2 regions of the Streptomyces sp. NPDC001315 genome follow, and region 1 is predicted to be linked to the other one. Evidence: riboswitches for the same ligand, from Rfam matches in the RefSeq annotation. Region 1 holds a riboswitch; the other holds the start of a gene.

What was found. Region 1 has a riboswitch for glycine ahead of gcvT (glycine cleavage system aminomethyltransferase GcvT). Riboswitches for the same ligand answer to the same signal wherever they lie in the genome.
Region 2: it holds a riboswitch for glycine, as region 1 does, so the genes downstream of both, gcvP (aminomethyl-transferring glycine dehydrogenase) here and gcvT (glycine cleavage system aminomethyltransferase GcvT) in region 1, are expected to answer to the same signal.

The regions. Positions count from the first base shown of each region.
Region 1 is NZ_JBIAWZ010000002.1:71,023-86,809, forward strand. Features, by position in the region: gene ACFY16_RS07495 (alpha/beta hydrolase) at 151-1,383, shown strand; gene ACFY16_RS07500 (trimeric intracellular cation channel family protein) at 1,292-1,948, opposite strand; gene ACFY16_RS07505 (ABC transporter ATP-binding protein) at 2,117-3,430, opposite strand; gene ACFY16_RS07510 (ABC transporter ATP-binding protein) at 3,427-4,524, opposite strand; gene ACFY16_RS07515 (ABC transporter permease) at 4,521-5,528, opposite strand; gene ACFY16_RS07520 (ABC transporter substrate-binding protein) at 5,598-7,367, opposite strand; gene ACFY16_RS07525 (ABC transporter permease) at 7,402-8,400, opposite strand; gene ACFY16_RS07530 (enhanced serine sensitivity protein SseB C-terminal domain-containing protein) at 9,231-10,031, opposite strand; gene ACFY16_RS07535 (enhanced serine sensitivity protein SseB) at 10,168-10,971, opposite strand; gene ACFY16_RS07540 (AAA family ATPase) at 11,181-11,855, opposite strand; glycine riboswitch at 12,026-12,127, shown strand; gene gcvT (glycine cleavage system aminomethyltransferase GcvT) at 12,311-13,429, shown strand; gene gcvH (glycine cleavage system protein GcvH) at 13,547-13,924, shown strand; gene glyA (serine hydroxymethyltransferase) at 13,939-15,201, shown strand; gene ACFY16_RS07560 (L-serine ammonia-lyase) at 15,288-15,787, shown strand, end outside.
Region 2 is NZ_JBIAWZ010000017.1:2,726-18,512, forward strand. Features, by position in the region: gene ACFY16_RS32450 (sugar phosphate nucleotidyltransferase) at 1-696, shown strand, start outside; gene ACFY16_RS32455 (DUF881 domain-containing protein) at 864-1,700, shown strand; gene ACFY16_RS32460 (small basic family protein) at 1,697-2,029, shown strand; gene ACFY16_RS32465 (DUF881 domain-containing protein) at 2,038-2,886, shown strand; gene ACFY16_RS32470 (FHA domain-containing protein) at 2,948-3,850, shown strand; gene ACFY16_RS32475 (MerR family transcriptional regulator) at 3,894-4,631, shown strand; gene ACFY16_RS32480 (bifunctional nuclease family protein) at 4,717-5,190, shown strand; gene ACFY16_RS32485 (MerR family transcriptional regulator) at 5,433-6,077, shown strand; gene ACFY16_RS32490 (DNA polymerase IV) at 6,134-7,537, shown strand; gene ACFY16_RS32495 (PRC-barrel domain-containing protein) at 7,714-8,085, opposite strand; glycine riboswitch at 8,200-8,295, shown strand; gene gcvP (aminomethyl-transferring glycine dehydrogenase) at 8,475-11,360, shown strand; gene ACFY16_RS32505 (molybdopterin-binding protein) at 11,500-11,919, opposite strand; gene ACFY16_RS32510 (ABC transporter ATP-binding protein) at 12,002-13,093, opposite strand; gene ACFY16_RS32515 (ABC transporter permease) at 13,215-14,072, opposite strand; gene modA (molybdate ABC transporter substrate-binding protein) at 14,069-14,896, opposite strand; gene ACFY16_RS32525 (hypothetical protein) at 15,105-15,251, shown strand; gene ACFY16_RS32530 (molybdopterin-binding protein) at 15,483-15,787, opposite strand, start outside.

The DNA of each region.
Region 1 (15,787 bases):
AACCGTACAAGAAGTAACTACTAAGCGGTAGCTTTGGATATTGCCATTACGTGACATCCGGCCGCGCACCCGGGTGAGGTTCCGGCAATTTCTTGGTAAGTGCCCGTACTCGTCCGTAACCCGGGGCCCCTGATTGCCCTCTATGGGGACATGAGCCTCACCGGGACTGCGTTCCTCACCACCCTGATCGTGCTGTCCGTCGTCGCCGTCGCGCTGCCGCTGCTGCTGTGGTCGCGGATGCGGGGACCGAGGGTCGTACGCCTGGCCGTCCGGATGGTGATGCTGCTGTTCGCCCAGGTCACGGCCGTCGCCCTGGTCTTCACTCTGGTCAACAACGCCAACAACCTCTACGACAACTGGGCCGACCTCCTCGGCACCGGCAGCCATGTCCAGCAGGCGGCCGACCTCGGTTCGGACGGCACCGGCGGCATAGCGCTGGAACGGCTGCCCCGGGTCGGACAGCGCTTCACCCGCGCCGACGGACGGGGCATGCAGGCCGCCGGCGGGGTCCGCGTCACCCAGCTGAAGGGCCGGGTCTCCGGCGTCGACGCCGAGGTCTACGTCTGGCTGCCGCCGCAGTACGACGAGCCCGCCTACCGGCACCACAGGTTCCCCGTCGTCGAGGTGCTGCCGGGCTATCCCGGCTCGGCGAAGGCGTGGTTCGGCTCGTTGCGCGCGCACGAGCAGCTGCTGCCGCTGATGCGCTCCGGCCAGATCGCGCCGTTCATCCTGGTCGCCCCGCGGACCACGCTCCTCGCCGGGGTGGACACCGGCTGCGCGAACGTCCCGGGCACGGTCAACGCCGACACCTGGCTCAGCGTCGACGTGCCGAAGATGGTCATGGACAACTTCCGGGCCGAGCCCGCGCCCGGCGGCTGGGCGGTCGCGGGTTACTCGGCCGGGGCGCACTGCGCGGTCAAGCTCGCCGTCGCCCACCCCGACCGCTACCGGGCCGCGGTGAGCCTGTCCGGCTACAACGACCCGATCGGCGAACGCGACTCGCTCACCGCCCAGAACCCGGCCCTGCGCGCCGAGAACAATCCCTACCTGCTGCTGCGCGGGGCGAGCACCCCGCCCCCCGTCGCGCTCTACCTCTCCGGCCAGCCCCACGACGGCTACGAGGCCGCCGTGGCCCTGGAACAGACCGCGCGGCCGCCGACGTTCGTACACGTGGAGTACGTCCCGAGGAGCGCGGGCGGCCACACCATGGCGCTGTGGCGGCCGCAGGTGGTCCCGGCGTTCCGCTGGCTGACCCAGCAGCTGGGCCCGCACCACGTCGCCGTCAGGGGCGCTACTCCTCTCGTACCGTCGACCGGCGATTCCACGCGCGCGGCGCTCGCCAGTGGTACTTCATCGCGAGCAGGCGCAGAACGAAGGCAGTGAGGGCGGCGAATCCGCTGGCCAGCGGGGTGAGGACGTCGTAGCGGATGCACACCACGACCATGATGGCGCCGACCATGGCCGGCACCGCGTACAGGTCGCGGTCCCAGCGCAGCAGCGACGGCACCTCGTTGGCCAGCACGTCCCGCAGCACGCCGCCGCCGACGGCGGTGGCGAGTCCGAGGGCGGCCGACTGGGGCAGCCCGAGCCCGTAGTCGTACGCCTTCGTCGTGCCGGCGACGCAGAACAGGCCGAGGCCTGCCGCGTCGAAGACGTTCACGCCGACCTGGATGCGCTCCACGTGGGGGTGCAGGAAGACGACCAGGAGGGCGGCGAGCAGCGGTGTGAGGAAGTAGCCCAGGTCCGTGAACGCGGCCGGCGGCACCGCGCCGATGATCAGGTCGCGGAACAGTCCTCCGCCCAGCGCGGTCACCTCGGCGAGGACGGCGATGCCGAAGACGTCGAAGTTCTTGCGGACGGCCAGCAGCGCACCCGAGATGGCGAACACGAAGATGCCGATCAGGTCGAGCGTGTGCTGGACGGAAGGGCTGAACAGTTGCTGGAGCACCCTCACATTCTTACCTGCCGAAGCCTATGGACCTTACAAAGCGAGGCCTGCGGGGGTGGTTGCTCCTGAACATGCCGAACGGGAGACCGCCATGAGTCGTCTGCGGACGCGGACGACTCTGCGCTCCCCCGTTTGGGCATGTGCATGACTTCGGTATCTCGTCATGCGCTACTTGTCGGTCGACTCCTGCTTCTCGGCGTCACCGGGCTCGGCGTCACCGGGCTCGTCAGAAGCCTCGGCGGAAGCCGCTTCCTCGGACGGGGCCGCCTCCTCGGACGGGGCCGCCTCCTCGGCGGCAGGCGTCCCCTCGGTGGAAGCCATCTCCGCGGCCACCGCCGCCGACGTCTCGGCCGACTCCGCGAGGACTTCGTCCGCCACCAGCTCCGCGGCCTCCTTGGCGGCGGTCAGCAGCACCGTGTCCTGCGGGGCCTGGTCCGCGAAGTTCTCCGGGTGGTGGCAGGCGACCTGCTGGCCGGGCCGCAGCTCGATGAGCTTGGGCTCGGTCGTCCGGCAGATCTCCGTCGCCTTCCAGCACCGGGTGTGGAACCGGCAGCCGCTCGGCGGCGAGATCGGCGAGGGCACATCCCCCTTGAGCAGGATGCGCTCGCTCTTGGCACCCCGGCGCTTGGGATCCGGGACCGGCACCGCCGACATGAGCGCCTTGGTGTACGGGTGCATCGGTGACTCGTACAGCGAGGTGCGGTCGGCGAGTTCGACGATCTTCCCGAGGTACATCACCGCGATGCGGTCCGAGACATGGCGTACCACGGACAGGTCGTGCGCGATGATCACGTAGGTCAGGCCCAGCTCCTGCTGGAGGTCGTCCATCAGGTTGACGACCTGGGCCTGGATCGACACGTCGAGCGCGGAGACCGGCTCGTCGGCGACGACCAGCTTCGGCTTCAGGGCGAGCGCGCGGGCGATGCCGATGCGCTGGCGCTGACCGCCGGAGAACTCGTGCGGGTAGCGGTTGTAGTGCTCGGGGCTCAGACCCACCAGCTCGAGGAGCCGCTGGACCTCCTTCTTCACCCCGCCCTCCGGTTCCACGCCCTGGAGCCGGAAGGGCGCCGAGACGATCCCGCCGATGGTGTGCCGCGGGTTCAGCGAACCGTAGGGGTCCTGGAAGATCATCTGGATGTCCCGCCGCAGCGGACGCATCCCGGCCGAGTTCAGCCTCGTGATGTCCTTGCCCTCGAAGTGGATCGAGCCGCCGGTCGGGTCCTGGAGCCGCGTGATGACCCGGCCCATCGTCGACTTGCCGCAGCCCGACTCACCGACCACGCCGAGGGTCTCGCCCTTGCGTACCTCGAAGTCGAGACCGTCGACCGCCTTGACCGCGCCGACCTGCCGCTGGAGCACGCCTTTGCGGATCGGGAAGTGCTTCTGCAGGCCCTCGACCTTGAGCAGCACCTCCCGCTCCTCGGGAGCCGACGCCTGCTGGGGAACCGAGGAGGCCACGTCCGTTTTCTTCGTCTCACTCACAGCTTCGGCGCAATCTCTTCGGTCCAGATCCGCGTACGGTCCTCCGGCGAGAGGTGGCACGCGGAGAAGTGTCCGCTGCCGACCGGCTGGAGCTCCGGGCGCACGGTACGGGTGACATCGCCCTTGGGGACGTCCGCGTACGGGCAGCGGGGGTGGAAGGCGCAGCCCGAGGGGACGTTGATGAGGCTCGGCGGCTGACCCTTGACCGGGATGAGCCGCTCGGAGGTCTCGCGGTCGATGCGGGGCATCGAGCCGAGCAGACCCCAGGTGTACGGGTGCTGCGGCCGCTCGAAGACGTCGTCCACCGAACCTCGCTCCACGCACCGGCCGCCGTACATCACCAGGACGTCGTCGGCGATCTCGGCGACCACGCCGAGGTCGTGGGTGATGAGGACGACCGCGGAGCCGAACTCCTTCTGCAGGTCCCGGATGAGGTCGAGGATCTGCGCCTGGACGGTCACGTCGAGGGCGGTCGTCGGCTCGTCCGCGATGAGCAGCTCGGGGTTGTTGACCAGCGCCATGGCGATCATCGCGCGCTGACGCATACCGCCGGAGAACTCGTGCGGGTAGCTGTCCACGCGCTTGGCCGGCTCGGGGATGCCGACCCGGTCGAGCATCTCGACCGCCCGCTTGCGGGCGACCTTCTTGCTGACGTCGTGGTGGACCCGGTACGCCTCCACGATCTGGTTGCCGATCGTGTAGTACGGGTGCATCGCGGACAGCGGGTCCTGGAAGATCATCGCCATCTCGCGGCCGCGCAGCCGGCGCACCTCGTCCGGGTCGGCGCCGACCAGCTCCTTGCCGCCGAGCCAGATCTCGCCGGACATCTGCACGTTCTTGCCGCGCGCGCCGAGCCGGTGCAGGCCCATGATCGCCAGCGAGGTGACGGACTTGCCGGAGCCGGACTCGCCCACGATGCAGAGGGTCTTGCCCTTCTCCACCTGGAAGCTGAGCCCGTCGACGGACTTGACCAGACCGTCGTCGGTGGGGAAGTGCACCTTGAGGTCGCGGACCGCGAGGAACGCGTCGGGCGCGTTCGCCGGCGAGCTCGTGGGTTCGCCCACGGCGGCACCGGTCTTGGAGAGTTCGGTCACGAGAGCCTCACGCGAGGGTCGGCGGCGGCGTACAGCAGGTCCACCAGGAGATTTGCGATCACGACGAAGACGGCGGCGAGCAGGGTGACGCCGAGGATCGGGGGCAGGTCGTTGTCGGTGATGCCCTGCACCGCGTACTGGCCGATGCCGGGCAGCGAGAACACGCTCTCGGTGATCACGGCGCCGCCGAGCAGCAGGCCCAGGTCCATACCGAAGACGGTGATGATCGGGGTCAGCGCGGCCCGCAGCCCGTGCCGGGCCACGACCTTGCGCTCGCGCAGGCCCTTGGCGCGGGCCGTGCGGATGAAGTCCTCATTCATCGTCTCCAGCATGCCCGAGCGGGTGAGCCGCGCGTAGATGGCGGAGTAGAGGAGGGCCAGAGAACACCACGCGGGGAAGAGCGTGTTGGCCCACTGGGCCGGATTCTCGGTGAACGGTACGTAGGTGCGGCCGAAGATCGGCCACTGGTAGGTGAAGAGCAGCAGCGCCAGGTTGCCCGTGAAGAACATGGGCAGCGAGACACCCGCGAGCGCGACGCCCATGAAGGAGCGGTCGAAGAAGCTGCGGGGCTTGAGCGCGGAGACCACGCCGATCAGCACACCGGACACCAGCCACAGCACGGCGGCGCCGGCAGCCAGCGAGATCGTCACTGGAAGGCGCGAGGTGAGCTGCGGCCACACCGCGACGTGGTTCTTGAAGGAGTAACCGAAGCACGGCGCGTCGCAGTGCGCCGTCGTGGGCCCCAGGTTGTAGGTGGCACCGGACACGATCCCCTTGATGAAGTGCCAGTACTGGGCGTACAAGGGCTGGTCCAGACCGAGGTTCTGCTTGACTGCGGCGATGTCGGCCTTCGTCGGGCTCTTTCCGATGTACTGCTGCGCGAGCTGGTCGGCGGTCTGGCCGGCCATCCGGGGCAGCAGGAAGAAGATCGCGAAGGTGACCGCGGTGACGACCAACAGCAGGATCACTGCCGCGAACGTCCGACGGAGGATGTACGAGATCACGGGGACCGGCGTCGGTGCCCGCGGGCCGCGAAGCCCGCGGGCACCAATGCCTTCACCTGCCTTCCGGGGCTACTTCTTGGTCGTGCCGATGTTGAGGTAGTCGTACTGACCGCTGAAGGCCGCCGTGGACACCAGGTTGGTGTAGTTGGCCGGGCGGTACAGCAGGACCTTGAAGTAGGTCAGCGGGACGAGCGCCGCCAGGTCCATCGTGCGCTTGTCGATCTCGGCGTACTGGCTGTTGCGCTTGGCCTCGTCCTGGGTGGCGATGGCCGTCTCCAGCATCTCGTTGACCTGCTTGTCATCGAGGTACGAGATGTTGGTGTTGCCGGACGCACCGATCGCGTCGCCGTGCAGGATCTGCTGCAGGAAGCCGTAGCCGCCGGGCCAGTCGGCACCCCACTGCATCATGTGCAGACCGATGTTCTGCTTCTTGTCGAACGTCGGCACACCCGCGTAGTCGGTGAAGTACTTGCCCGACGGGTACTGCTTGAGGGTGGCGTTGATGCCGACCTTCTTCAGCGAGGCGATGATCGCGGTGGCCGCGTCGATCTCCTGCTGACGGTCGCTGCGCGCCGAGATGTTGGTGGTGATGGTCGACTTGCCGCAGGCCTTCAGCTGCTCCTTGGCCTTGGCGACGTCACCCTTGTTGCCCGTGGTGGCGTAGACGTCTGCCTTCTGGTAGCCCGGGATGTCCGGCGGCAGGACGGTGGTGGCGATGTCACCGCGGATCGGGCCGCCCTCGGCGGTCTGCACGGAGACCTTGTCGATGGCGTACTCGACGGCCTTGCGGCAGGCGACGTTGTCGAACGGCGCGACCTGGGTGTTGATCGCCATGTAGACCAGGCGGCCACCGTAGGTGTTGTCGGTGTTGGCCTTCAGAGCGGCGTCGTTGACGACCTTCGCCTGCGTCGCGGCCTGGACACCCGTACCGCCGAGGTCGATCGCGTCACCGGCCTGGACGTCCTGGTCGATGGTCTCGGCGTTGACCTTGAGCTTGACGACGATCTTGTCCGGGTACTGCTTGCGCAGCGGGTCCGTCGCCGCGTCCCAGTTCTTGTTGCGGACGAGGACGGCCTGCTTGCCCTCCTCGTAGCTCTGGAACTGGTACGAGCCCGAGGACACGATGCTCTTGACGTAGTCGATGCCGGTGTCCTTGGCCTGCGGCACCGGAGCCGTCTGCGGCGTCGCGACCAGGTAGTCGAACTCCTGGAAGGCGCGGTTGAGCTTGAAGACGATCGTGGTGTCGTCCGGCGTCTCGATGGACTTCAGGCCCTCGGCGCTCTTGTCCTTGTAGGGACCCTTGTACTTGTCGCCGCCCTCGAGGAACTGCTGGAAGTAGTTCGGGCCGAGGGAGAGCACGTCACGCGCGAAGTTGGAGCGCTCGACGGCGTACTTGACGTCCTTCGAGGTGATCGCGGTGCCGTCCTGGTACTTCAGGCCCGAACGCAGCTTGTACGTCCAGGTCTTGCCGCCGTCGCTCGGCACACCCGCGCTCGCGGCGAGGTCCGGGACCAGCGTGTTGCCCTCCTCGCCCGCACCGGGCTTGAAGGTCATCAGCGGGCGGGCGTACAGCCGGCTGAGGTTGTACATGTACGCGTAGTACGTGTTGCCGGGGTCGAAGGAGTCCGGGACGTCGCTGTACTCGTACGTGACCGTCCCACCCTTCTGGGTGGAGGCGTTGACGACGCCCTTGGTCGCTGCGTTGGCCCCAGCCGACTTGTTCCCGTTTTCCTTGTTGTCATCGGCCTTGCTGCAACCTGCAAGCAGCAGGCTCACACTGCCGATGGCCGCGACCGCGGCCAGCGCTGACCTTCGCATGATGGTCTGCTTCCCCTCCATTGTCGGAAACTTGTGGACTCTCACCGCGGCCGGATCAGCGGCTGCGCGGGTCGAGAGCGTCGCGGAGACCGTCGCCGAGCAGATTGAACGCCAGCACGGTCACGAAGATGGCGAGACCAGGCACGATCATGTACTCCGGGTCCACCTGGTAGAAGTCGACCGCCTGGTTGAGCATGCCGCCCCAGGACGCCTGCGGGGGCTGGATGCCGACGCCGAGGAAGCTCAGGGACGCCTCGAAGAGGATGTTGGTCGGGATGAGCAGCGTCGAGTAGACGATGATCGGGCCCACGAGGTTCGGCAGCAGCTCCCGGAAGAGGATGTACGGGCCCCTGGCCCCCATCCCCCGCGAGGCGTCGACGAACTCCCGCTCACGCAGGGCCAGCGTCTGGCCGCGGACGATACGGCCCAGATAGGGCCAGTTGAAGAAGCCGATGACGAAGATCAGCACGCTGATGTGCAGCGGCAGGCCCTCCAGCCCGAAGGCACCGCCCTGCAGGGTGGCGGAGATGGCGATCGCGAACAGCAGCAGGGGGAACGCCAGGAAGGTGTCCATCAGCCGGCTGATGATCGTGTCGACCCGCCCGCCGTAGTAGCCGGCCACCACACCGAGGACCGCGCCGATCGTGTTCGACAGGATCGTGGCGCCGAAGGCGACGACCAGCGACACCCAGGAGCCCTCCAGGATGCGGGTGGCGATGTCGCGGCCGAACTTCGGCTCCACACCGAGCGGGTGGTCCCAGCTCATGCCGCCGAAGTCGCCCTTGGGCAGCGAGGTGTTGGGGTCGATGAGGTCCTGGTGCAGGGCGTTCGGATCCAGGCCGAACAGCGCCTGGAGGGGCCGGGAGAGCACCGCGAGCAGGATGAGCAGGATGACGATCACGCCACCGGCGACCGCCACCTTGTCCTTCTTGAAGCGGGACCAGGCGATCTGCCCCAGGGAACGGCCCTCGATCTGCCCCTTCTCGACGCCGACGAGCACAGCCTCCGGCTGTGCCTCGGCTGCCGATCCGGTGGTCTCGATCGGTGCGGTCACGGTGACCCGACCCCTCTCGCCGGTGGTGACCGGCCTTCATCCGCCGCTGTAGGCGGCTTGGTTCACTTACCTGCTACGCGGCCTGCGCCGATGAGTGCGGCCCAGCTGTCCAGTTGATCCCGGATTGGCACCGATGGGTACGCACTCGCTGGATCCATGGCCTCGCGTCTGAGAAGGCGAGTATTCGACGCCTTCACGATCACACGCCAGGCCTCACGGAGAATGTATGCGCAACCGTGATGCCGATCTGGGTGTTCCGTTATCCGAACACGGGGCATCGCCCTCCGGAGATCGGCCTTCCGGCTCCACACGTCGCGATGCGAACGGGCTCCCCCGGCATGGCACTTGCCGGGCCCGAACGGCGTGGCCGACTTCTGTCTCGCCGACGCGGCGACCCATCGGTGGCGTGCGCTCTGTTCGGTCACGACGAGAACCGCTCCGGCCGCCGCCGGAACGGCAGTCGGCGAGTCCTGGGCGTGCGGCTCGCCCACCACCGTCGGCCGGCCCATGGCGGGTGGCTCGCCCACCACCGTCGCCCGAACTCACGGCTGCTGAGCGGCCGGTCCGGTCTCCCGAGCCGGCCGACCGTCCGTCCGGCATGCGCCCGGCCGACCAGGACCTGTCCGGCCGGTCGAGCTGGAGCCGGAGGTCAGGTCGAGCCGGAGGTCGGATCGGGCCGGAGGCCGGAGGTCAGTTCGAGCCGACGCCGGAGGTCAGGTCGAGCCGTAGCCAGCGGTTCAGGTCGAGCCGAAGCCAGCAGTTCAGTTCAAACCGAAGCCAGAGGTCAGTTCAAACCGAAGCCAGAGGCCAGTTGGAACCGAAGCCGACGGTCAGTAGGGGCGCGAGCCCGGGTAGCCGTAATCGCCCGCGGGAGCCTGGGCCGGGGCGGGCGCCGCGTGGGCCTCGCGGTCGTAGAAGGGGCGGGCGTTGGCCCGCATCCACATCACGACCGGGTCGTGCTCGTCGGACATCGCCACGGTCGACACCGGCAGCCCGTCCGGCACCGCGCCGATGGACTGCTGCATCATCCCGCGGACGGAGTCGACGGCGGGCGGCGAGGTGTCGTACACGTCGAGGCCGATGGCGAGGTACGGCGCCCCGAGCGCGGGCTGCACCCAGGCGCGGCGCAGCGCGCGGACCGCCGGGGTGCGGTGGGCGTTCTGCGCGAGCAGGGCGTAGAACTGGGGGATCTCGATTCCGGGCTCGGACAGCCGCAGCGGGCCGGCCGGCTGGCGTTCCAGGCCCGTCGCGATCCGGCGCAGGTCGAGCCAGGGGATGCCGAGGCCGCCGCCGGGGGCGTGCGGGTTCAGCCAGAGGCCGAAGTGGTCGGGGTACAGCGTGCGGGCGACGTCGAGGCCGTCCACCACCTCGTACGAACGGTTCCAGCCGCTGGCCGAGAGTTCCTGGGCGGAGGTGACACAGGGCGCGTAGCCGTAGCCGTTGACCTCCATGTTCCCGTACTGGGCGTCGGGGGAGCCGGCCTGGCCGTGCCACAGCAGCATCCAGACCTGGCCGGAGGACGGGGTCGCGAGCGCACGAAGGAGCGCCTCGTAGGCGTCGTAACGCCCGGGCGTCACCTGGCGCAGCATGTGCTCGACCTGCCCGGTCGCGGCAGTGCCGCTCGCGCTCACCCTTTACCGCCCCTTCGAGAAACGTGGCCTTGGATATGAAACCACCTTAGGTGGCTCGTTAGACAACAGCCGCCCAGGAGTTCGGGGGTTGTTCTGCGTTCGGGGGTTGTTCCGCGTCGGCGGGCGCGGTCGGTTCTCAGTGGTCCCGTTGGTAGAACGGGCGTACCCGCTCCCGCATCCAGTCCGTCACCGGGTCCTCGACCACGTCCAGGAGGACGAGGTTCACCGGCCACTGGACGGCGACCTTGGCGAGCGCCCGGCCGAGTGCGTCCAGCGGGAGGACGCGCAGGTCGCCCTCCCACTGGGACAGTTCGACGCCGACGAACAGGACGGGATCGCCGGTCTCGATGGCGGCCAGGCAGCGGCGGGCGGTGAGTACGACGCCGATGTCGGCGAACTCGGCCGAGGCCGCGGCGAGGAAGTCCACCGGGTCGTCCTGCCAGTCGGGCTCGAACAGCCGCACCCGGCCGCCGCCGGCGAACCCGTCGAGCGGGGTCCGCCCGCTCCGGCACAGCTCGGCCACGGCGGCCGGCGGGAGCGGGATGCCCACCACGCCGTCCGGGTTCACGACGATGCCGACCTGCGGCGGCAGACCGCGGGCGAACTCCACGGCGGGCGCGACGGTGTACGACATGTGCGAGCCGACGACCTGCCGGAACTGCTCCTCGGAGCTGAAGACCGGCACGTACACCTGGCCCTCGATCTCCAGCGTGGGCAGGTCGAGAGGGCCGCTGTGCGGGCCTCCGCCGTTGGGCAGCGGCACCCAGACGAAGCTGCGGCCGAGCACCTCGACGATCCGTCCGCCGGCCGTCGGGACGCCGAGGGAGGCGGCGAGCACCTCCTCCAGCTCGTTGCCGGGCCATCCGCCGTGCGGATGGGGGTGCGTCTGCGCGGGGAAGCCCGCCGGGAAGTCCGCGGGAAGGTCCGCCGGGAAGTCCATCTCTCTACCGCCTGCTGGGAACCGCTGCTGTGGCTGAAAAGGCTAACCGGTACGAACCCCGACTGAATCGTCCCGGAGACCGATCCACCTCCGGGCCGCCCGTCGGCGGATCACCCCGGAGGCAGGTCCGAAGCTGGTCCGGAGCAGGTCCGAAGCAAGTCCGGCTCCGGTCCGGATCAGGTCCGGCTCCGGTACCGCTCAGGTCCGGCTCAGCTCGTGAAGGCGATCCGTCGCAGCACGTCCGCCGCGTCCCGGTCCAGCAGTACCGCCGAGCCGCAGCCCGGGGGCAGCTCGCCCTTCTCCACGGCGCGCAGCAGGCGGGCGGCCGCGCGGCGGTGGCGCAGGAAGGCGTAGCGCGAGACGCCGCGGCCCCGGTCGCGCTGGCCCTCGAGCGCCGTGCCGGGGGTGACGTCGAGCAGCAGCAGGTGCAGGGTGCCGCCCCGGCGGCGGGCCTCGCGGGCCAGCCAGTCGCGCACCCAGGCCTGAGTGCCGCAGTCGTGCACGACCACTCCCTCACCGGTGCGCAGCGCGCGGCGCAGTCCGGCGTAGTGGGCGAGGCGGACGAGCGGGCGGTAGACGGCGTACGGCAGGAAGCGCGGCGCCCGGGCGTCCCAGCGGTCGCGGGTGTCCTGGGAGTCGATGCGTACGCCCCGCACCGCGCGCCGCATCAGCGTGGACTTGCCGCTGCCGGGCAGGCCGGTGATCACGACCAGGTCGCGGGGGCCGAAGACCAGGCCGTGCGGGCTGTGCCGGGAGCGCTCGCGCAGATCGCGGACGACCGGCGCCGACCGCGGGCCGCACGCCTCCACGGCCGGGGCCGCGGGCTGCTTGGGCAGTGCCGCGGCCGAGCTGGTGGCGTACGCCGTGATCCTGTTCACCGTGATCGTCCTCCCCTGGGGTCAGGTAAGTCCTTTCCCCGCCGAGCGTAAAGAGAAGGTAATGCGCGGTGTCTCGTGTTTTCGTTCGCGTACCGCCACAGCCCGGTTACAGATGCGGCCTGCCCTTGCCGGGCGATGCGTGCAATGATGTCCGCGCCAACTGCATACCGGCCGCTTGAATCCGCGCGGGAGAGTCCCCAGCAGCAGTGCTGCACCGGGGCGCCGAAGGAGCAAGTCCCTCCCTTGAATCTCTCAGGCCCCGTTACCGCGCGGGCGAGGCACATCTGAAAAGCGGGCCGCTGCGACAGCGGCTCCACCCAAGGTGCAAACCATGATCACGTGTGGTCATGGTGAACCTCTCAGGTTCCGATGACAGATGGGGAGGAACTACCTCGCCCTCCCCCACGCTCGACTTCGCTCGCGCGGGAGGTGCCCCCATCGCCCTTGGAGACGACCGACCGATGAGCAGCACCCCACTCCGTCACACCGCCCTCGATGCCCTGCATCGCTCGCTCGGCGCGACCATGACCGACTTCGCCGGCTGGGACATGCCCCTGCGCTACGGCTCCGAGCGCGACGAGCACAACGCGGTGCGCACCAGGGCCGGCCTGTTCGACCTCTCGCACATGGGTGAGATCACGGTCACGGGGCCGGAAGCGGCGCGGCTGCTCAACTACGCCCTGGTCGGCAACATCGCCTCCGTCGGCGCCGGCCGCGCCCGCTACACCATGATCTGCCGGGCCGACGGCGGCATCCTCGACGACCTGATCGTCTACCGGCTGGGCGAGACGGAGTACATGGTCGTCGCCAACGCCTCCAACGCCCAGGTCGTGCTGGACGCGCTCGTGGAGCGTTCCGCCGGCTTCGACGCCGAGGTGCGGGACGACCGGGACGCGTACGCGCTGATCGCGGTCCAGGGCCCGGAATCCCCCGGCATCCTCAAGTCCCTCACCGACGCCGACCTCGACGGCCTGAAGTACTACGCGGGCCTGCCCGGCACCGTCGCCGGCGTCCCCGCGCTCATCGCCCGCACCGGATACACCGGCGAGGACGGCTTCGAGCTGTTCGTGAAACCCGAGCACGCCGTCGAACTGTGGCAGGCCCTGACCAAGGCCGGCGAGGGCGTCGGCCTGGTCCCCTGCGGCCTGTCCTGCCGGGACACGCTGCGCCTGGAGGCGGGCATGCCGCTGTACGGGCACGAGCTGAGCACCTCCCTGACGCCCTTCGACGCGGGGCTCGGGCGGGTCGTGAAGTTCGACAAGGACGGCGACTTCGTGGGGCGTACGGCGCTGGAGGCGGCGGCCGAGCGCGCCGCTTCGCAGCCCCCGCGTGTCCTCGTCGGCCTGGTCGCCGAGGGCCGCCGCGTCCCCCGCGCCGGGTACGCCGTCGTCGCCGGCGGCGAGGTGATCGGCGAGGTCACCTCCGGCGCCCCCTCCCCCACGCTGGGCAAGCCGATCGCCATGGCGTACGTCGACGCGGCACACGCGGCGCCGGGCACGCCGGGAGTCGGCGTGGACATCCGAGGCAGCCACGAGCCGTACGAGGTCGTGGCGCTGCCGTTCTACAAGCGCCAGAAGTAACACTGAGCGCGGTCCTTACGTCCCTTACGTGACACCGCGCACATTTCCGCTGCTCACCAGCGGTTCCAGCAGCCCCCCATTCACCAGCACTCCCCCGCGTACAGGAGAATTCAGGCCATGAGCAACCCCCAGCAGCTGCGCTACAGCAAGGAGCACGAGTGGCTGTCGGGCGCCGAGGACGGCGTCTCGACAGTCGGCATCACGGAGCACGCGGCCAACGCGCTCGGCGATGTCGTCTTCGTCCAGCTCCCGGAGGTCGGTGACACGGTGGCCGCGGGCGAGACCTGCGGCGAGCTGGAGTCGACCAAGTCGGTCAGCGACCTGTACTCCCCTGTCAACGGTGAGGTCACCGAGGTCAACGAGGACGTGGTGAACGATCCGTCGCTGGTGAACTCGGCCCCCTTCGAGGGCGGCTGGCTGTTCAAGGTGCGCGTGGCGGAGGAGCCGGCCGACCTGCTCTCCGCCGACGAGTACACCGCTTTTTCCGCCGGCTGAGGAGTCACGTACACATGTCGCTTCTGAACACGCCCCTGCACGAGCTCGACCCGGACATCGCCGCCGCCGTCGACGCCGAGCTGCACCGCCAGCAGTCCACCCTCGAGATGATCGCCTCCGAGAACTTCGCGCCGGCCGCGGTCATGGAGGCGCAGGGCTCGGTCCTCACCAACAAGTACGCCGAGGGCTACCCGGGCCGCCGCTACTACGGCGGCTGCGAGCACGTCGACGTCGCCGAGCAGATCGCCATCGACCGGGTGAAGGAGCTGTTCGGCGCCGAGTACGCCAACGTGCAGCCCCACTCGGGCGCCTCCGCCAACCAGGCCGCGCTGTTCGCGCTCGCCCAGCCCGGCGACACCATCCTCGGCCTGGACCTGGCCCACGGCGGCCATCTCACCCACGGGATGCGGCTGAACTTCTCCGGCAAGCAGTTCAACGTGGTCGCGTACCACGTGGACGACTCCGGCCTGGTCGACATGGCCGAGGTCGAGCGGCTCGCCAAGGAGCACCGCCCGAAGGTGATCATCGCGGGCTGGTCGGCGTACCCGCGGCAGCTGGACTTCGCGGAGTTCCGCCGGATCGCGGACGAGGTCGAGGCCTACCTGTGGGTCGACATGGCGCACTTCGCGGGCCTGGTCGCGGCCGGGCTGCACCCGAACCCGGTGCCGTACGCGGACGTGGTCACCTCCACCACCCACAAGACGCTGGGCGGGCCCCGCGGCGGGATCATCCTCGCGAAGAAGGACTTCGCGAAGAAGCTGAACTCGTCCGTCTTCCCGGGCTTCCAGGGCGGTCCCCTGGAACACGTGATCGCGGCCAAGGCGGTCTCCTTCAAGGTCGCCGCGAGCGAGGACTTCAAGGAGCGCCAGCGCCGTACGGTCGACGGCGCGCGGATCCTCGCCGAGCGGCTCACCGCACCGGACGCCCGCGAGGCCGGCGTGAACGTCCTGTCGGGCGGCACCGACGTCCACCTGATCCTGGTCGACCTGCGCGAGTCCGAGCTGGACGGCCAGCAGGCCGAAGACCGCCTCCACGAGGTCGGCATCACGGTCAACCGCAACGCCGTCCCGAACGACCCGCGCCCGCCGATGGTGACGTCGGGCCTGCGGATCGGCACGCCGGCCCTGGCCACCCGCGGCTTCCGGGCCGAGGACTTCGCCGAGGTCGCGGACGTGATCGCGGAGGCGCTGAAGCCGTCCTACGACGTCGAGGCGCTGAAGTCCCGGGTCAAGGCCCTGGCCGACAAGCACCCGCTCTACCCCACCCTGGGGCAGTAGTACCGCTGTACGGGGGCACCGCGCGCACACTGAGAGGTGAGCGCGGTGCCCCGTCCCTTGTTCCACCCCCGTTCTGAGGAGTCACCGTGGCCATCTCGGTCTTCGACCTGTTCTCGATCGGCATCGGCCCGTCCAGCTCCCACACGGTCGGCCCGATGCGCGCGGCGCGCATGTTCGCCCGCCGGCTGCGCAACGAGGACCTGCTGACGTCCGTCGCGTCCGTCCGCACGGAGCTGTACGGCTCGCTCGGCGCGACCGGCCACGGCCACGGCACCCCCAAGGCCGTGCTCCTCGGCCTGGAGGGCGACTCGCCCCGCACGGTCGATGTGGAACGGGCCGACGAACGGGTCTCGGAGATCAAGGAGGCGGGACGGATCCGGCTCCTCGGCGAGCACGACATACCGTTCTCCTTCGACGACGATCTGGTCCTGCACCGCCGCAAAACCCTCCCCTACCACGCCAACGGCATGACCCTGTGGGCCTACGACGCCTCGGGCGCGCAGCTGCTGACCAAGACGTACTACTCCGTCGGCGGCGGCTTCGTCGTGGACGAGGACGCCGTCGGCGCGGACCGCATCAAGCTGGA
Region 2 (15,787 bases), on a different contig from region 1:
GTGCGGCTCGGCGAGATCGTCGCGTCCTCCAGGGCCGCGTTCGGAGTGCGGTTCGACCCTGTCGGTGAGCGGCTGTCGCTCGTCGACGAGAAGGGGCGGATCGTGGAGGACGACCGGGCGCTGCTCGTGATGCTCGATCTCGTGGCCGCGGAGCGGCGCAGCGGCCGGGTGGCGCTGCCGGTGACCACGACCCGGATCGCCGAGCAGGTGGCGGCCTACCACGGGACCCAGGTGGAGTGGACGACGACTTCGCCCGACGACCTGACCCGGGTCGGGCGTGACGAGACGACCATCTTCGGCGGGGACGGCAAGGGCGGATTCATCGTCCCGGAGTTCAGCAGCGTCTTCGACGGTACGGCTGCCTTCGTACGGCTCATCGGGCTGGTGGCACGGACGCAGCTCACGCTCAGCCAGATCGACGCGCGGATTCCGCGGGCGCACGTCCTCAAGCGGGATCTGGCGACTCCGTGGGCCGTGAAGGGACTGGTCATGCGGCGCGTGGTCGAGGAGGCAGGAGACCGCTTCGTGGACACCACTGACGGTGTGCGGGTCGTGGAGACCGACGGGCGCTGGGTGATGGTGCTGCCCGACCCGGCCGAAGCGGTCACGCACCTGTGGGCGGAAGGGCCGGACGACGCCTCCGCGCAGGCCCTGCTGGACGAGTGGTCGGCGGTCGTGGACAGCGCCGGCCGCTGAAACACCCGGTACGCGTGCGTGCCGGACAAGTGTCCCCAAGGGGGCCTGTCCGGCACGCAGGTGGGGCCATTCGGAGGTAGCGGTCGCGACATGCGACGATGTGCGGCATGCCGCAGCAGCCCCCCGTTCGGAGCACAATTACGCGCCCGTCGCGTCCGGACGCGTCCATGTCGCTGCTCACCAACGTCATGGACCACAGCCTCGACGACGGATACGCCGAGGCTGCCGCCCGGAAGAAGTCCGAAGGCGGCTTCGGCATGCCCAGGACGCTCAGCGCGAAGCTCGGTCTCGCCGCCGGCCTGGTGCTGGCGGCGCTCGTCGTCACCGTGGGCGCGGCGCAGGCGCGGGTCGCGGCCCCGGTCGTCGCCAAGGAGCGCCAGGAGCTGATCGACCGCATCGACCGGGAGACGGAGAAGGCGGACAAGCTCGAGGGCACCGTCGACTCGCTCAGGGACGACGTGAGCGCGCGGCAGCGCGAGGCGCTCAACCAGAGCGGCGGCGGTGACCAGGCGGAGCTGGTGGGCATCCTGTCGGGCGCCGCAGAGGTGCACGGCCCCGGCGTGAAACTGGTCGTGAACGACGCCAAGGAAGCCACCACCGGCGGTGACGGCGATCCGCGTGAGACGTCCGGTTTCTCCGACACCGGGCGGGTGCGCGACCGGGACATGCAGCGCGTGGTCAACGGGCTGTGGGAGTCGGGCGCCGAGGCGATCTCCATCAATGGACAGCGGCTGACGGCGCTGTCGGCGATCAGGGCCGCGGGTGACGCGATACTGGTCGACAACAAGCCGCTGGTGCCGCCGTACACGGTGCTCGCGGTGGGGGACGGCAAGCGGCTGAGCACCAGGTTCCAGAACAGCGCCGACGGCCTGTATCTGAACGCCCTGCAGGAGAACTACGGCATCCGGACCAGCATCTCCACGGAGGACGCCCTCCGGTTGCCCGCCGCACCGAGTGTGATCGTACGTACAGCACAGCCGATAACCGAGAAGGGCACATCGTGATCGCCGTACTGGGCCTCGTCGTGGGAGTCGTGGCCGGCCTGTTGGTCCGGCCTGAGGTTCCGGCGGTCGTCGAGCCTTACCTGCCGATCGCCGTCGTGGCGGCTCTGGACGCCGTCTTCGGAGGACTGCGCGCCATGCTCGACGGCATCTTCGACGACAAGGTCTTCGTGGTGTCGTTCCTGTCGAACGTCGTCGTGGCCGCGCTGATCGTGTTCCTCGGCGACAAGTTGGGTGTGGGTGCCCAGCTCTCCACGGGTGTCGTGGTCGTCCTGGGCATCCGCATCTTCTCCAACGCCGCGGCCATCCGCCGGCATGTGTTCCGGGCGTGAGATCACCGATGAGCCACCAGGACGAGCAGCCCGAGCCCGAGCCCGAGCACAGGCTGCGCAAGGAACTGCCCGATGAGGTGCCCGCGCAGGTTCCCGAGCCCGAGCGGGGCCGCGAGGAGACGTCCGGGTCCACGCTGACCGGCCGTCAGCGGCTGGTGAAGGGGCTGTGGCCGCCGCGCGTCTCCCGTGCCCAACTCATCGTGGCCGTGCTGCTGTTCGGTCTCGGCTTCGGGCTGGCCGTGCAGGTGGCGTCGAACAGCGACAGTGACAGCGCGCTGCGCGGGGCCCGCCAGGAAGACCTTGTGCGCATTCTCGATGAACTCGACGACCGTACTCAGCGTCTTGAGGACGAGAAGCAAGGTCTGGAAAAGCAGCGCGACGAGTTGGAGAACAGCTCCGACCAGGCTGAGGAGGCCCGTAAGCAGACGGTCGAGAAGGAGAGGCAACTCGGCATTCTCGCGGGCACGGTGGCCGCGCAGGGGCCCGGCATCACGATGACGATCGAGGACACCAAGGGGACGGTCGAGGCGGACATGCTGCTCGACGCGATCCAGGAGCTGCGCGCGGCCGGTGCGGAGGCGATCCAGGTGAACGGCGTGCGTGTGGTCGCCGGCACGTATCTGACGGACTCCGGCAAGAGCGTGAGCGTCGACGGGAACCAGATCAAAGCTCCCTATCGTTTCAAGGTCATCGGCAAGCCGCAGGATCTCGAACCGGCGCTCAACATCCCCGGAGGCGTGGTGCAGACAATGGAGAAGGAGCAGGCCACGGTCACCGTCGAGCGTTCGAGCAAGATCGTCGTGGACGCCTTGCGGGCGGCGAAGCGGCCTGACTACGCTCGGTCGTCCTCCCAGTGAACCGGGGGTGCATGGCGGCCGACGCGCGAGGGCATGAGGTTGCGGGGGGTCGGCGCACCGAATGGGTGGTGCGTGGTGGAAACTGTCTGGTGGATACGGACGTTGTGAGGATGTCCGGTTCGACCGGCGTAATGAGTCAGGGTTCGTCCTGCCCCACGGGCGGGTCTGTTTCGGTCAAGGGGAATCGCCCGTGAAGTTGTTTGCGAAGTTGTTCGGCAAGAGCGCGCGAGAGGGCAGCGACAACGCGACCGCTCGCCATCGCGCACAGCCTGATGCAGAGGGCCGGCGGCCGCTGTTCCGGGACCAGGTGGCTGGTCCCGGCGGCGACATTTCCGGAGGTCAGGGCGCGCCGTCTGTTGACCCTGCCCAGTCCGGAGGCATAGGTTTCGGGCAACCGTCAACCTCAAGTGCGGGTGGAGGGTTTTCCGTGTCGGCCCTGGTATGTACGAGGTGCGGTAACCGCAACGGCGAGAACAGCCGTTTCTGCTCCAACTGCGGCGCGCCGCTGCGCCCCGGCCTGACGCCCGAGCGGGCGTCGGAGACGACGTCCACGATCTCGATCTCCGGCATCGAGGCCTACGACGCCGAAGTCACCGGTCAGACGCCGGTGCCGATGCTGTCGCCCGAGGCGCAGGCGGCCGTCGACGCGCTGCCGCTGGGTTCCGCGCTCCTGGTCGTGCGCCGGGGGCCCAACTCGGGCAGCCGCTTCCTCCTGGACGGTGAGCTGACCACGGCCGGGCGTCACCCGCAGAGCGACATCTTCCTGGATGACGTGACGGTGTCACGTCGGCACGTGGAGTTCCGACGTGGCCAGGACGGCACGTTCGCGGTCGCCGACGTGGGCAGCCTCAACGGCACGTACGTCAACCGTGAGCGGATCGACCAGGTCGCTCTGTCGAACGGTGACGAGGTGCAGATCGGCAAGTACCGGCTGGTCTTCTACGCGAGCCAGCGAGGCTACTGACCGTCCCCCCAGACTCCGTCCGGGGGGACCCCAGGGAAGGTCCATGCTTCGAACACCGGGCGGCGGTGCCGGGCACGGCGCCGCCGCGGCGGACAGTGGGCTGATGAGTATCGGCACGGTGCTGAACGTGCTGCGCGAGGAGTTCCCCGAGGTCACCATCTCCAAGATCCGTTTCCTGGAGTCGGAGGGCCTCATCGAGCCGCAGCGGACCCCCTCGGGGTATCGCAAGTTCAGCACCCAGGATGTCGAGCGCCTCGGTCATGTCCTGAGGATGCAGCGGGACCACTATCTGCCGCTCAAGGTGATCCGCGAGCACCTGGAGGCGATGGAGCGCGGTGAGGCCGTACGGCTGCCGGCCGTGGGGCGCCAGCGGGACGGCGAGGCCCTGCCGGAGGTGTCCGACGGACCCACCGCGGCCCGGATCGGGCGGGCCGCGCTGCTGGCCGCCGCGGAGATCGGCGAGCAGGAACTCCAGGAGTGGGAGTCCTACGGGCTCATCACCCCGTTGGAGGGCGAGGTGTACGACGCCGAGGCGGTCACGGTGGCCTCGCTCGTCACCGAGCTGGGACGGTTCGGGATCGAGCCTCGGCATCTGCGGGTGATGAAGGCCGCCGCGGACCGCGAGGCCGGGCTTGTGGACCAGGTGGTGGCCCCCCTCAAGCGCCACCGCAATCCGCAGACCAGGGCACACGCGGAGGACCGTACCAAGGAGCTGGCGGGCCTCACGGTGAAGTTGCACGCGGCACTGGTACAGACCGCGCTCGGGGTCCGGCTGCGCTGAACCGGGGTGGTCCCGGGAGGCGTGATCGGGCACCCGTTCCCGGCCCGACTACCCAAACGTCCCGGGCACGGCCTAGGGTTGCTGTGTGAACGAGCTCGATGTCGTAGGTGTCCGGGTCGAAATGCCCTCCAACCAACCGATCGTGCTCCTGCGTGAAGTGGGAGGCGACCGCTACCTCCCCATCTGGATCGGGCCGGGGGAGGCGACGGCCATCGCCTTCGCCCAGCAGGGCATGGCCCCCGCGCGACCGCTGACCCACGACCTGTTCAAGGACGTGTTGGAAGCCGTTGGCCAGGAGCTCACCGAAGTGCGCATCACGGACCTGCGTGAAGGCGTCTTCTACGCGGAGCTGGTCTTCGCCAGCGGGGTCGAGGTCAGTGCCCGTCCGTCCGATGCCATAGCGCTGGCGCTGCGTACCGGGACGCCGATCTACGGCAGTGACACGGTGCTCGACGACGCGGGCATCGCGATCCCGGACGAGCAGGAGGACGAGGTGGAGAAGTTCCGCGAGTTCCTCGACCAGATCTCGCCCGAGGACTTCGGGAGCAGCAGCCAGTAGCAGAGCCGGTGCGTGACAAGGTGCCGTGGCCCGGTGACGGGCCGCAACGGCGGCAATTGCCAGCGGCGAGTGAGAGCGTCCTGCGGCTCTCTCCGAGAGCATTCGGCTAGCCTTTCCCCGCGGTGGGGTGCGGGAAACCACTCTTAGGGTGATTATCACTCGGCGTGCCGAGTGTGGCGATCGTTGACGCGCCCCTGGTGACTGCCTACCGTCGAGAAGGCAGGTCAAGGACGGAGGTCGGCGTGAGCAGCAGCGGCGGCGGTATGGCTGGGGGTGCCCCCGGACACGGTTTCGGGGCGAGCGGTCCGTACCCGCTTCACAGCAACGCGGCCGGTCACGCTCCGCAGCGACCGACGGCCGTGCCGAGCAGCGGAGGGGCGACGTCCATGGCGTCCGAGCAGATCGGCTATCGAGGCCCGACGGCCTGTGCGGCCGCCGGCATCACCTACCGGCAACTCGACTACTGGGCCCGTACCGGGCTGGTCGAGCCGAGTGTGCGGCCCGCCTACGGATCGGGGACACAGCGGCTGTACAGCTTTCGCGACGTGGTCGTCCTGAAGATCGTCAAGCGGTTCCTCGACACCGGGGTGTCGCTGCAGAACATCCGCACCGCCGTACAGCACCTCAGGGAGCGGGGCTTCAGTGACCTGGAGCGCATGACGCTGATGAGCGACGGCGCCACGGTCTACGAGTGCACCTCGCCCGACGAGGTCCATGCGCTGCTCCAGGGCGGTCAGGGCGTCTTCGGGATCGCTGTGGGCGTGGTGTGGCGGGACGTGGAGAGCGCCCTGTCGCAGCTGCACGGGGAGCGGATCGACACGGGTGAGACCCTGGTCGGGCCCAACCCTGCCGATGAGCTGGCGCGGCGGCGCAACCGGGCCGTCTGAGCCCTGCCCCGGAGCCGTACGGGGCATTGTCAGTGGCGTAGGGCAGCATCGGAGATGTGAGAACCGCGCCCACGATCCTGCATCTCGACATGGATGCCTTCTTCGCCTCGGCGGAGCAGGCGTCCAAGCCGAGCCTGCGCGGAAAGGCCGTCGTCGTGGGCGGGCTCGGGCCGCGCGGGGTGGTGGCGACCGCTTCGTACGAGGCGCGGGTCTTCGGGGTTCATTCCGCGATGCCCATGGCCCAGGCGCGCCGGCTGGCTCCGAACGCGGCGTACCTGGTGCCGCGCTTCGGGTTCTACCGGTCGATCAGCGAGCAGGTGATGGGGCTGCTGCGGGCGTTGTCGCCGCTGGTGGAGCCGCTGAGCCTGGATGAGGCGTTCGTGGACCTGGAGGCCGGGGAAGCCGCCTGGGACGCGGAGTCGGCCCGGCTGGCCGGCCTGAAGCTGCGCGCCGACATACGGGCCGGCACGGGGCTCACGGGGTCCGTGGGGCTCGCCGCCTCCAAGATGCTGGCGAAGATCGCCTCCGAGCAGGCGAAGCCGGACGGGCTGGTGCTGATCGAGCCGGGCACCGAGCGGGCGCTGCTCGGGCCCATGCCGGTGCGGACGCTGCCGGGTGTCGGACCGGCCACCGGGGACCATCTGCGGCGGGCCGGGATCACCACGGTCGACGAGATCGCCGGGGCGGGCGAGGACGAGCTCGTACGGCTGCTGGGCAAGGCGCACGGGCACGCGCTGCACGCCATGGCGCAGGCGCGCGACGACCGGCCCGTCGTGGCCGAGCGGGAGGCCAAGTCGGTGTCGGTCGAGGACACCTACGACGTGGACATCCACGACCGGCTCAGGGTGGGGCTCGAGGTGCAGCGGCTGGCCGACCGGTGCGTGCGGCGGCTGCGCGGGGCCGGGCTGTCCGGGCGGACCATCGTGCTGAAGGTGCGGCGGTACGACTTCTCCACGCTGACCCGGTCCGAGACGCTGCGGGGGCCCACGGACGATCCGGCGGTCGTACGGGAGGCGGCCGCCCGGCTGCTGGACTCCGTGGACACAACGGGCGGTGTGCGGCTGCTCGGGGTGGGCGTGTCCGGGCTCGCCGACTACACGCAGGAGGATCTGTTCGCACAGGCGGCCGGTGAGCGGTCGGAGGGTGCGCTGGAGGAGTCGGCGGTGGACGAACCCGTGCAGGAGCCGCAGGAGCCGGTGGAGAGGCGTTGGCCGGCCGGGCACGACGTGCGGCACGCCGAGTACGGGCACGGATGGGTGCAGGGCAGCGGCCTCGGGCGGGTCACCGTGCGGTTCGAGACGCCCGACTCGGAACCGGGGCGGGTACGGACTTTCCGGATCGACGACCCGGACCTGGAAGCGGCGGATCCACTGCCGCTGGTGCGGCGAAGACCGGAGGATGGCGAGGTCCCGGCTGTGGACGACGGTGTCGGGGGGGAGCGGTCGGCTGCCTCGGGGTGAGCCCGGTGCGGCAGCTTGCCCAGTGACGGCCTTCCCGGGAAGCAGAGCCAGGATGAGCGTCGCGGGCCCGGCGCCTTGCCGGGGCCCGGCCGGCCCGGAAGGAAGGACCCGGGCGCGGGTTCTCGGGCCGCCTGCGGGCGGAACGCCCGGTCCGTCGGCCCGCCCTCGCGCAGCCTTCAGGTCTCGTCCGTGCCTGCCAGCTTGCCGAAGTCGTGGTCCGGGAACGGGGGAGGAGCGGCGATGTCGAGGCCATAGTGGTGGTAGAGCTGGAGTTCCTGTTCGGGGGAGAGGTGGCGGCCGACACCGAAGTCGGGGGCGTCTTTGATCAGGGCGCGGTCGAAGGGGACACGCAGGGCGCCCTCGATCAGTTCGCTGGGCTCGAGCGGGACGAAGGCGTCCCTTGAGAACAGGCCGGTACGTATGGCTGCCCACTCCGGCACACCGGTCGCGTCGTCGAGGTAGACCTCGTCAATGGTGCCGATCTTGGTGCCGTTGCGGTCGAACGCCTTGCGGCCGATCAGGTTGCGCGGATCGATATCGGTCTGCACGGGCCCTCCTCTTGGTCGCAACTCATCCGTAAGCACTACAAAAGAGCACATTCAGGAAGGCGGCCACTCGAAGGATCCGACGTCGACCTCGCTGGTAGGCTGGCGAACGGCTGCTGACCCCGTGCGGGAGAGTCCTCCGGACATCATCGGAGGCGCCGAAGGAGCAAATCCTCCCCGGAATCTCTCAGGCCCACGTACCGCACGGACGAGGTCACTCTGGAAAGCAGAGCGGGTGTCGACGGCATCCGCTCTCACCGACGGTGAAAGCCGGTGACCCCTCCTGGGCGACCCGGTGAAGCTCTCAGGTTGAGATGACAGAGGGGGAGGCCGTCCGGGTACCCGCGCCGTGGTGCCCCTCGCAGGTCGCGTCAGACCAGGAGGCCTCCGCAATGACCGCCCACCGCATTCCGCTCTCCGAGCTCGAACAGGGAATCCCGTTCGAGCAGCGCCACATCGGGCCCGACCACGAGGCGCGGGCCAAGATGCTCGCGCAGGTCGGCTACGGCTCGCTGGACGAGCTCACAGCAGCCGCGGTGCCGGACGTGATCAAGAACGCCGACGCGCTCGACCTGCCGGGTGCGCGCACCGAGGCCGAGGTGCTGGACGAGCTGCGTTCCCTCGCGGACCGCAACCAGGTCCTCGGCTCCATGATCGGTCTCGGCTACTACGGGACCTTCACGCCGCCCGTCATCCTGCGCAACGTCATGGAGAACCCGGCCTGGTACACGGCGTACACGCCGTACCAGCCGGAGATCTCGCAGGGCCGCCTCGAGGCGCTGCTGAACTTCCAGACCATGGTCGCCGAGCTCACCGGACTCCCGACGTCGGGCGCCTCGCTGCTGGACGAGGGCACGGCCGCGGCCGAGGCCATGGCGCTGTCCCGGCGCATGGGCAAGAACAAGAAGGGCCTTTTCCTGGTCGACGCGGACGCGCTGCCGCAGACCATCGCCGTGATCGAGACCCGCGCCGAGCCGACCGGCGTCGAGGTCGTCGTCGCCGACCTCAGCGGCGGCATTCCGGCGGAGATCGCCGAGCGCGAGATCAACGGCGTGCTGATCCAGTATCCGGGCGCCTCCGGTGCCGTGCGCGACCTCAAGCCGGTCATCGACCAGGCCCACGAGCTGGGCGCGCTGGTCACCGTCGCCGCGGACCTGCTCGCGCTGACCCTGCTGACCTCGCCGGGCGAGCTCGGCGCGGACATCGCGGTCGGTACGACGCAACGCTTCGGCGTGCCGATGGGCTTCGGCGGACCGCACGCCGGCTACATGGCCGTGCACGAGAAGTTCGCACGCAGCCTGCCCGGGCGGCTCGTGGGCGTCTCCGTCGACGCGGACGGGAACCGGGCCTACCGCCTTGCTCTGCAGACGCGTGAGCAGCACATCCGCCGGGAGAAGGCGACCAGCAACATCTGCACCGCGCAGGTGCTGCTCGCGGTGATGGCCGGGATGTACGCCGTCTACCACGGGCCCGAGGGCCTGAAGGCCATCGCCCAGCGCACCCACCGCTACGCCACGCTCCTCGCCGCGGGCCTCACCGCCGGCGGTGTCGAGGTCGTCCACGGCGCCTACTTCGACACGCTCACCGCGCGGGTGCCGGGCCGGGCCGCCGAGACCGTGGCCGCGGCGCGCGAGGACGGCGTCAACCTGCACCTCGTCGACGCCGACCATGTGTCGCTCGCCTGCGACGAGACCACCACGCGGGCACAGATCGCCGCCGTGTGGACGGCGTTCGGGGTCGAGGCCGACATAGAAGCCCTGGACGTAGTCACCGAGGACGCCCTGCCGGCCGCGCTGCAGCGCACCGACACGTACCTCACCCACCCGGTCTTCCACCAGCACCGCTCCGAGACCGCGATGCTGCGCTACCTGCGCAGGCTGGCCGACCGCGACTACGCGCTCGACCGCGGCATGATCCCGCTGGGCTCCTGCACCATGAAGCTCAACGCGACCACGGAGATGGAGCCGGTCACCTGGCCCGAGTTCGGCCAGCTGCACCCCTTCGCGCCCGCCGAGCAGGCGCAGGGCTACCTCACGCTCATCCATGAGCTGGAGGAGCGGCTCGCCGAGGTCACCGGCTACGACAAGGTCTCCCTCCAGCCCAACGCCGGGTCGCAGGGCGAGCTGGCCGGTCTGCTCGCCGTACGCGGGTACCACCGGGCCAACGGGGACGAGCAGCGCACCGTCTGTCTGATCCCGTCCTCCGCGCACGGCACCAACGCCGCCAGCGCCGTCATGGCCGGCATGAAGGTCGTCGTCGTGAAGACCGCCGAGGACGGCGAGATCGACGTCGAGGACCTGCGGTCGAAGATCGAGCAGTACCGCGACCGACTGTCGGTGCTGATGATCACGTACCCGTCGACGCACGGCGTGTTCGAGGAGCATGTCGCCGACATCTGTGCGCAGGTGCACGAGGCGGGCGGCCAGGTCTATGTGGACGGCGCCAACCTCAACGCGCTGGTGGGGCTCGCCCAGCCGGGGCACTTCGGTGGCGACGTCTCGCACCTGAACCTGCACAAGACGTTCTGCATCCCGCACGGCGGCGGCGGCCCCGGCGTCGGCCCCGTGGCCGTACGGTCGCATCTGGCGCCGTACCTGCCGAACCACCCGATGCAGCCCGCGGCCGGTCCGGAGACCGGGGTCGGTCCGATTTCGGCGGCCCCGTGGGGTTCCGCGGGCATCCTGCCGATCTCGTGGGCGTACGTCCGCCTCATGGGCGGTGAGGGACTCAAGCGGGCCACTCAGGTGGCGGTGCTCTCCGCCAACTACATCGCCAAGCGGCTCGAGCCGCACTACCCCGTGCTCTACACCGGCCCGGCCGGGCTGGTCGCGCACGAGTGCATCATCGACCTGCGGCCGCTCACCAAGGCGACCGGCGTGAGCGTCGACGACGTCGCCAAGCGGCTCATCGACTACGGGTTCCACGCGCCGACGATGTCGTTCCCGGTGGCCGGGACGCTGATGATCGAGCCGACCGAGTCCGAGGACCTGATCGAGCTGGATCGGTTCTGCGAGGCGATGATCGCCATCCGCGCGGAGATCGAGAAGGTCGGCGCGGGCGACTGGCCGGCCGAGGACAACCCGCTGCGGGGCGCTCCGCACACCGCTGCCGCCCTCGGCGGGAAGTGGGAGCACGCATACAGCCGGGAGGAGGCCGTCTTCCCGGCCGGCGTCTCGGCCGCCGACAAGTACTGGCCGCCGGTGCGCCGTATCGACCAGGCCTTCGGCGACCGGAACCTGGTCTGCTCGTGCCCGCCGCTGGACGCGTACGAGGACTGAGCGCTCCGCTGGAAGCGCGGTGACGAAACTGCGGGCCGGTGGGGGCCGGTCGCGCAGTTCCCCGCGCCCCTCGAGTCGCTCGGGGCATGTGACGAGGCCTCCGCTTCGGCCGGTCGGTCGGGGCGGAGCCCCTGCGCGTTCACGCGGACGCGAGTGACACCTCGGTCGACTTGATCAGGGCGATGACGGGGGAGCCCGTCGACAGGCCGAGGTCGGTGGCGGCGTCCTTGGTGATCGCCGCGGTCAGCTCGGCACCGTCGACGGCGACCTTGACGGTGGCCATGGCACCGCCGGTGGCGACATCACGCACCGTGCCGGGCAGCTGGTTGCGGATGGAGAGGCCGTCCACCCCGCCCGTGGCGAGGGAGACCTCCGTCGCCTTCACCAGAGCGCGTACGGCGGAGCCCGCTGTGAGGCCGAGTTCCTCGACGGCCTCCAGGGTGATCGCCGCGGTGAGGTCCTGGCCTCCGGTCAGGCGGACCTTGACCGTTGCCATGACCTCGCCCGGGGTGACGGCGGTGACGGTGCCAGGGATCTGGTTGCGGATGCTCAGGCTCATGGGATGCCTCGCAGAAGGTGGGGTTTGTCCTGATGTGGGTCCTGGGTGGCCCCACCGTAACCGGCGTGCATCGGCCTTGGCGTCAGGCCGGGTACGCGTGCGTCTGCGTCGCCTTCACCGTCGCCCAGACCGGTGCGCCCGGGTGCAGGTCGAGTTCGGCCGCGGCGACCGTGGTCAGGTCCGCGGCGAGCGGGAGTTCGCCGGTGAGGGCGGCGCGGATCTGGTCGCCGTGGGTCTCCAGGCCCGCGACCTCGCAGTGCCAGAGGTTGCGGGCGCTGGTGCCGGTGGGGCGGTCCCGGTGGAGGGTGACCGCGCTCGGAGGGAAGGCCACGAAGACTCCTCCCGAGAGGTCCTCGGTGGTGGTGAGGGCCGGACCCCCGTCGAGGCGGACCGTGTGACCTTCGGCCTGCCCTCGGTACAGGTTCAGACCGACCAGCTGCGCGATGTAGTCCGTACGCGGGTGGCGGGCGATGTCGGACGGGGTGCCCTCCTGGACGACGCGGCCGTGCTCGACGACGATCAGCCGGTCGGCCAGCACCATGGCGTCCAGCGGGTCGTGGGTGACCAGGACGGCGACCGCCTCGAACTCGTCCAGGTGACGGCGGAGTTGGGCCCGCACCTCAAGGCGGGTGCGGGCGTCCAGGGCGGCCAGGGGTTCGTCGAGGAGCAGCAGGCGGGGGTGGGTGGCCAGGGCGCGGGCGAGGGCGACGCGCTGCGCCTGACCGCCCGAGAGGCGGCGGGGCTTGGCACCGGTGTGGTCGGCCAGGCCCATGCGGTCCAGCCATTCGGCGGCCTGTGCACGGGCCTGCGCCCTGCTCGCGCCCCGGCAGCGCGGGCCGAAGGCCACGTTGTCCAGAGCCGTCAGGTGCGGGAAGAGCAGGTAGTCCTGGAAGACCACGCCGACCGGGCGCGACTCCGGAGGCGTACGGTCCAACGATGCGCCGTCGAGACGCAGATGGCCGGCCGTGAGCGGGACGAGACCCGCGAGTGCGCGCAGAGCCGTGGTCTTGCCGGCGCCGTTCGGGCCGAGCAGAGCGACGACGTCACCGGGTGCGGCGGACAGTGTCACGTCGAGGCGGAAGGCGCCGCGGTCCACGACGAGACGGGCGTCGAGGCCCTGGCCGCGAGCGTCCTCGGAGGCGAGGCCGGCCTCGGCGGCGTCAAGATCGGTCATGAAGCAATCGTCCGGCATGGTCGGGGGATCTGGGCAGAGGTCTTCGCGGCGCTCTCCGGCAGGTGCAGGGGGTGCCGCAGAGGTGCTCGTGGCCTGCTGGTCCGTGCTGCTGGTCGCGGCGTCATGAGGCCGTCATCCAACGGTCCCGCAAGCCCGCCAGTACCGCGATCGACACGGCCAGCAGCACCAGGCTGAGCGCGATCGCCGCCTCCGGGTCGTTCTGCAGGGCGAGGTAGACCGCGAGCGGCATGGTCTGGGTGCGGCCGGGGAAGTTGCCCGCGAAGGTGATCGTCGCACCGAACTCGCCGAGCGCGCGGGCCCAGGCGAGGACGGCACCCGCCGCGATGCCCGGCGCGATCAGCGGCAGGGTCACCCGGCGGAACGCGGTGAAGCGGGAGGCGCCCAGGGTGGCGGCCGCCTCCTCGTAGCGCGGGTCGGCGGCCCGCAACGTGCCCTCGACGCTGATGACGAGGAACGGCATCGCCACGAAGGTCTCCGCGACGACGACGCCGGTCGTGGTGAACGGCAGCGTGATCCCGAACCAGGCGTCCAGCCACTGGCCGACGACCCCGTTGCGGCCGAGCGCGAGCAGCAGCGCCACACCGCCGACGACCGGAGGCAGGACGAGGGGCAGGGTCACCAGGGCGCGAACGAAGCCACGGCCGGGAAAATCCGTGCGGGCCAGCACCCAGGCCAGGGGGACGCCGATGACCAGGCTCACCGCGGTCGCCGCCGTGGCGCAGACGAGGGACAGCCGGAGGGCCTGCCAGACCTCGGTGCTGGTCAGCTGCTCGGGCATGCTGCTCCAGGGTGCCCGTACGAGCAGGGCGATCAGGGGCAGGAGCAGGAAGGCGAGGCCCACGAGCGCGGGCAGGAGCAGGGGCAGTGGGACGCCCCGGGGGCGCTCGCGGACGCGGCCGCGCCGCGGGCCGCCCTTGAGGGTGTCGCCCGCGGCTTCGGCCTTGTCGGTCGGGGTCACGGCTTCAGGAACCCGGCCTCGGTCAGGACCTTCTGACCCTCGGCGGACTGCACCAGCGCGATGAACGCCTTGGCGGCCTCGGCGTTGGGCGCGTCCTTGAGCAGGGCGATCGGGTAGTCGTTGATGGCGTCGGAGGACTCGGGGAACTCAACGCCTTCCACCTTGTCACCGGCCGCGTGCACATCGGTCTTGTAGACGACCGCTGCGTCGGCCTCCTTCAGTTCGACCTTCGTCAGGGCGCTCTTGACGTCCTGCTCGTAGGAGACCGGGGTCAGCTTGAGGCTGCCGGCGTCCAGCGCCTTCTGGGCGGCGGCGCCGCACGGCACCGTCTTGTCGCACAGGACGACCTTCAGGCCGGACTTGGTGAGGTCCTTCAGGGAGGCGATCTTGTCGGGGTTGCCCGGCAGGGTGGCGATCTCCAACTGGTTGCGGACGAAGGTGACGGGCGTGGTGGCCGCGTCCTTCTTGTCCGTCACGATCGCCATGGTCTTGGCGCTGGCGGCGGCGAAGACGTCCGCGGGGGCGCCGCCGGTGATGCCGGCGGCGAGGCTGTCGCTGCCGCCGAAGTTGAAGGTGACGCTCGTCCCCGGGTGCTCCTTCTCGAACTCCTTGCCCAGGGTCGTGAAGCTCTCCTTGAGGGAGGCGGCCGCGAAGACGGTGACGGTGCCGGAGAGCTTCGGCGACGCCGAGACCGAGGAGTCGGATTTGGCGGACGAGTCCGAGTCCGAGTCGGAGGACGAGCAGGCGCTCAGCGCCAGCAGTGCGGCGGCACCCGCACCGGCCATCTGCAGGGTGCGGCGGGTCCGGCGTGCGGGACGGGTCATCACGGGTCTACTCCCTCTGCTGCTTCACCTGAGAGCCGTCGGGCCCTTCCACGATCTCGTGCGTACCGTGCAGCGATGATACTGCCGCAGATGCGAGGCGTAAGTCTCCTGTGGCATCGCATGATCTGTTTGCAGGCCGGGTTGGGGTGGGCATGTGCGTTTGTACGTGGCTGTCGTCCGGGTACCGTAATCCGGGAGGTGGTGGCACGTGACGCTCGCGGAGCTCTCCCTGATCGGAGACCTCGCCCGCCCGACCCGCCTGACCGTGCCGGACCTGCTCGGCTGGCGTCAGCACCGGGTGCGGGCCAGTTTCGAGTGCGCCACCAGCGGTAGGGCGTCGACAAGAGCGGGGTGACCGGGGCGACGATCTCGCTCGTCGACCGGGCGCCCCAGGGGGGCTCATCGCGTCCGGAGCAGGCCGCACGGGCTCGACTCCCGATTCACGCGTGGGCCACGCATGCCGCTGCGTCGGCGGTACCGCGTCGCGCTCGCGCGTGAACGCCACTTCGCACGGGCGGCGGCCGCCTGTCACGTCTCGCGGTCCTCGCCGTCCGGTCAACGCCTGAACGGCGGAGGCCGCTCCCGCTCAGACGCGGTCGATGTGCACGTTCGTCGACTTCACCCGGGCGGTGGCCTCCATGCCGACCTCCAGGCCCAGATCCTCCACGGCCTCGCGGGTGAGCAGGGAGACCAGGCGGTGCGGGCCGGCCTGGATCTCCACCTGGGCCGCGACGTCGCCGAGCTTGATCGCGGTGACGATGCCGGGGAAGGCGTTGCGGACCGAGGTGTACGGGGCGTCTTCCTCGGTGGTTCCGCCCCTGGCTAGCTCGACGGAGAACGCGGCGAGGTCCTTTCCGTCGATGAGACGGCGGCCGCTCTCGTCGCGGTGGG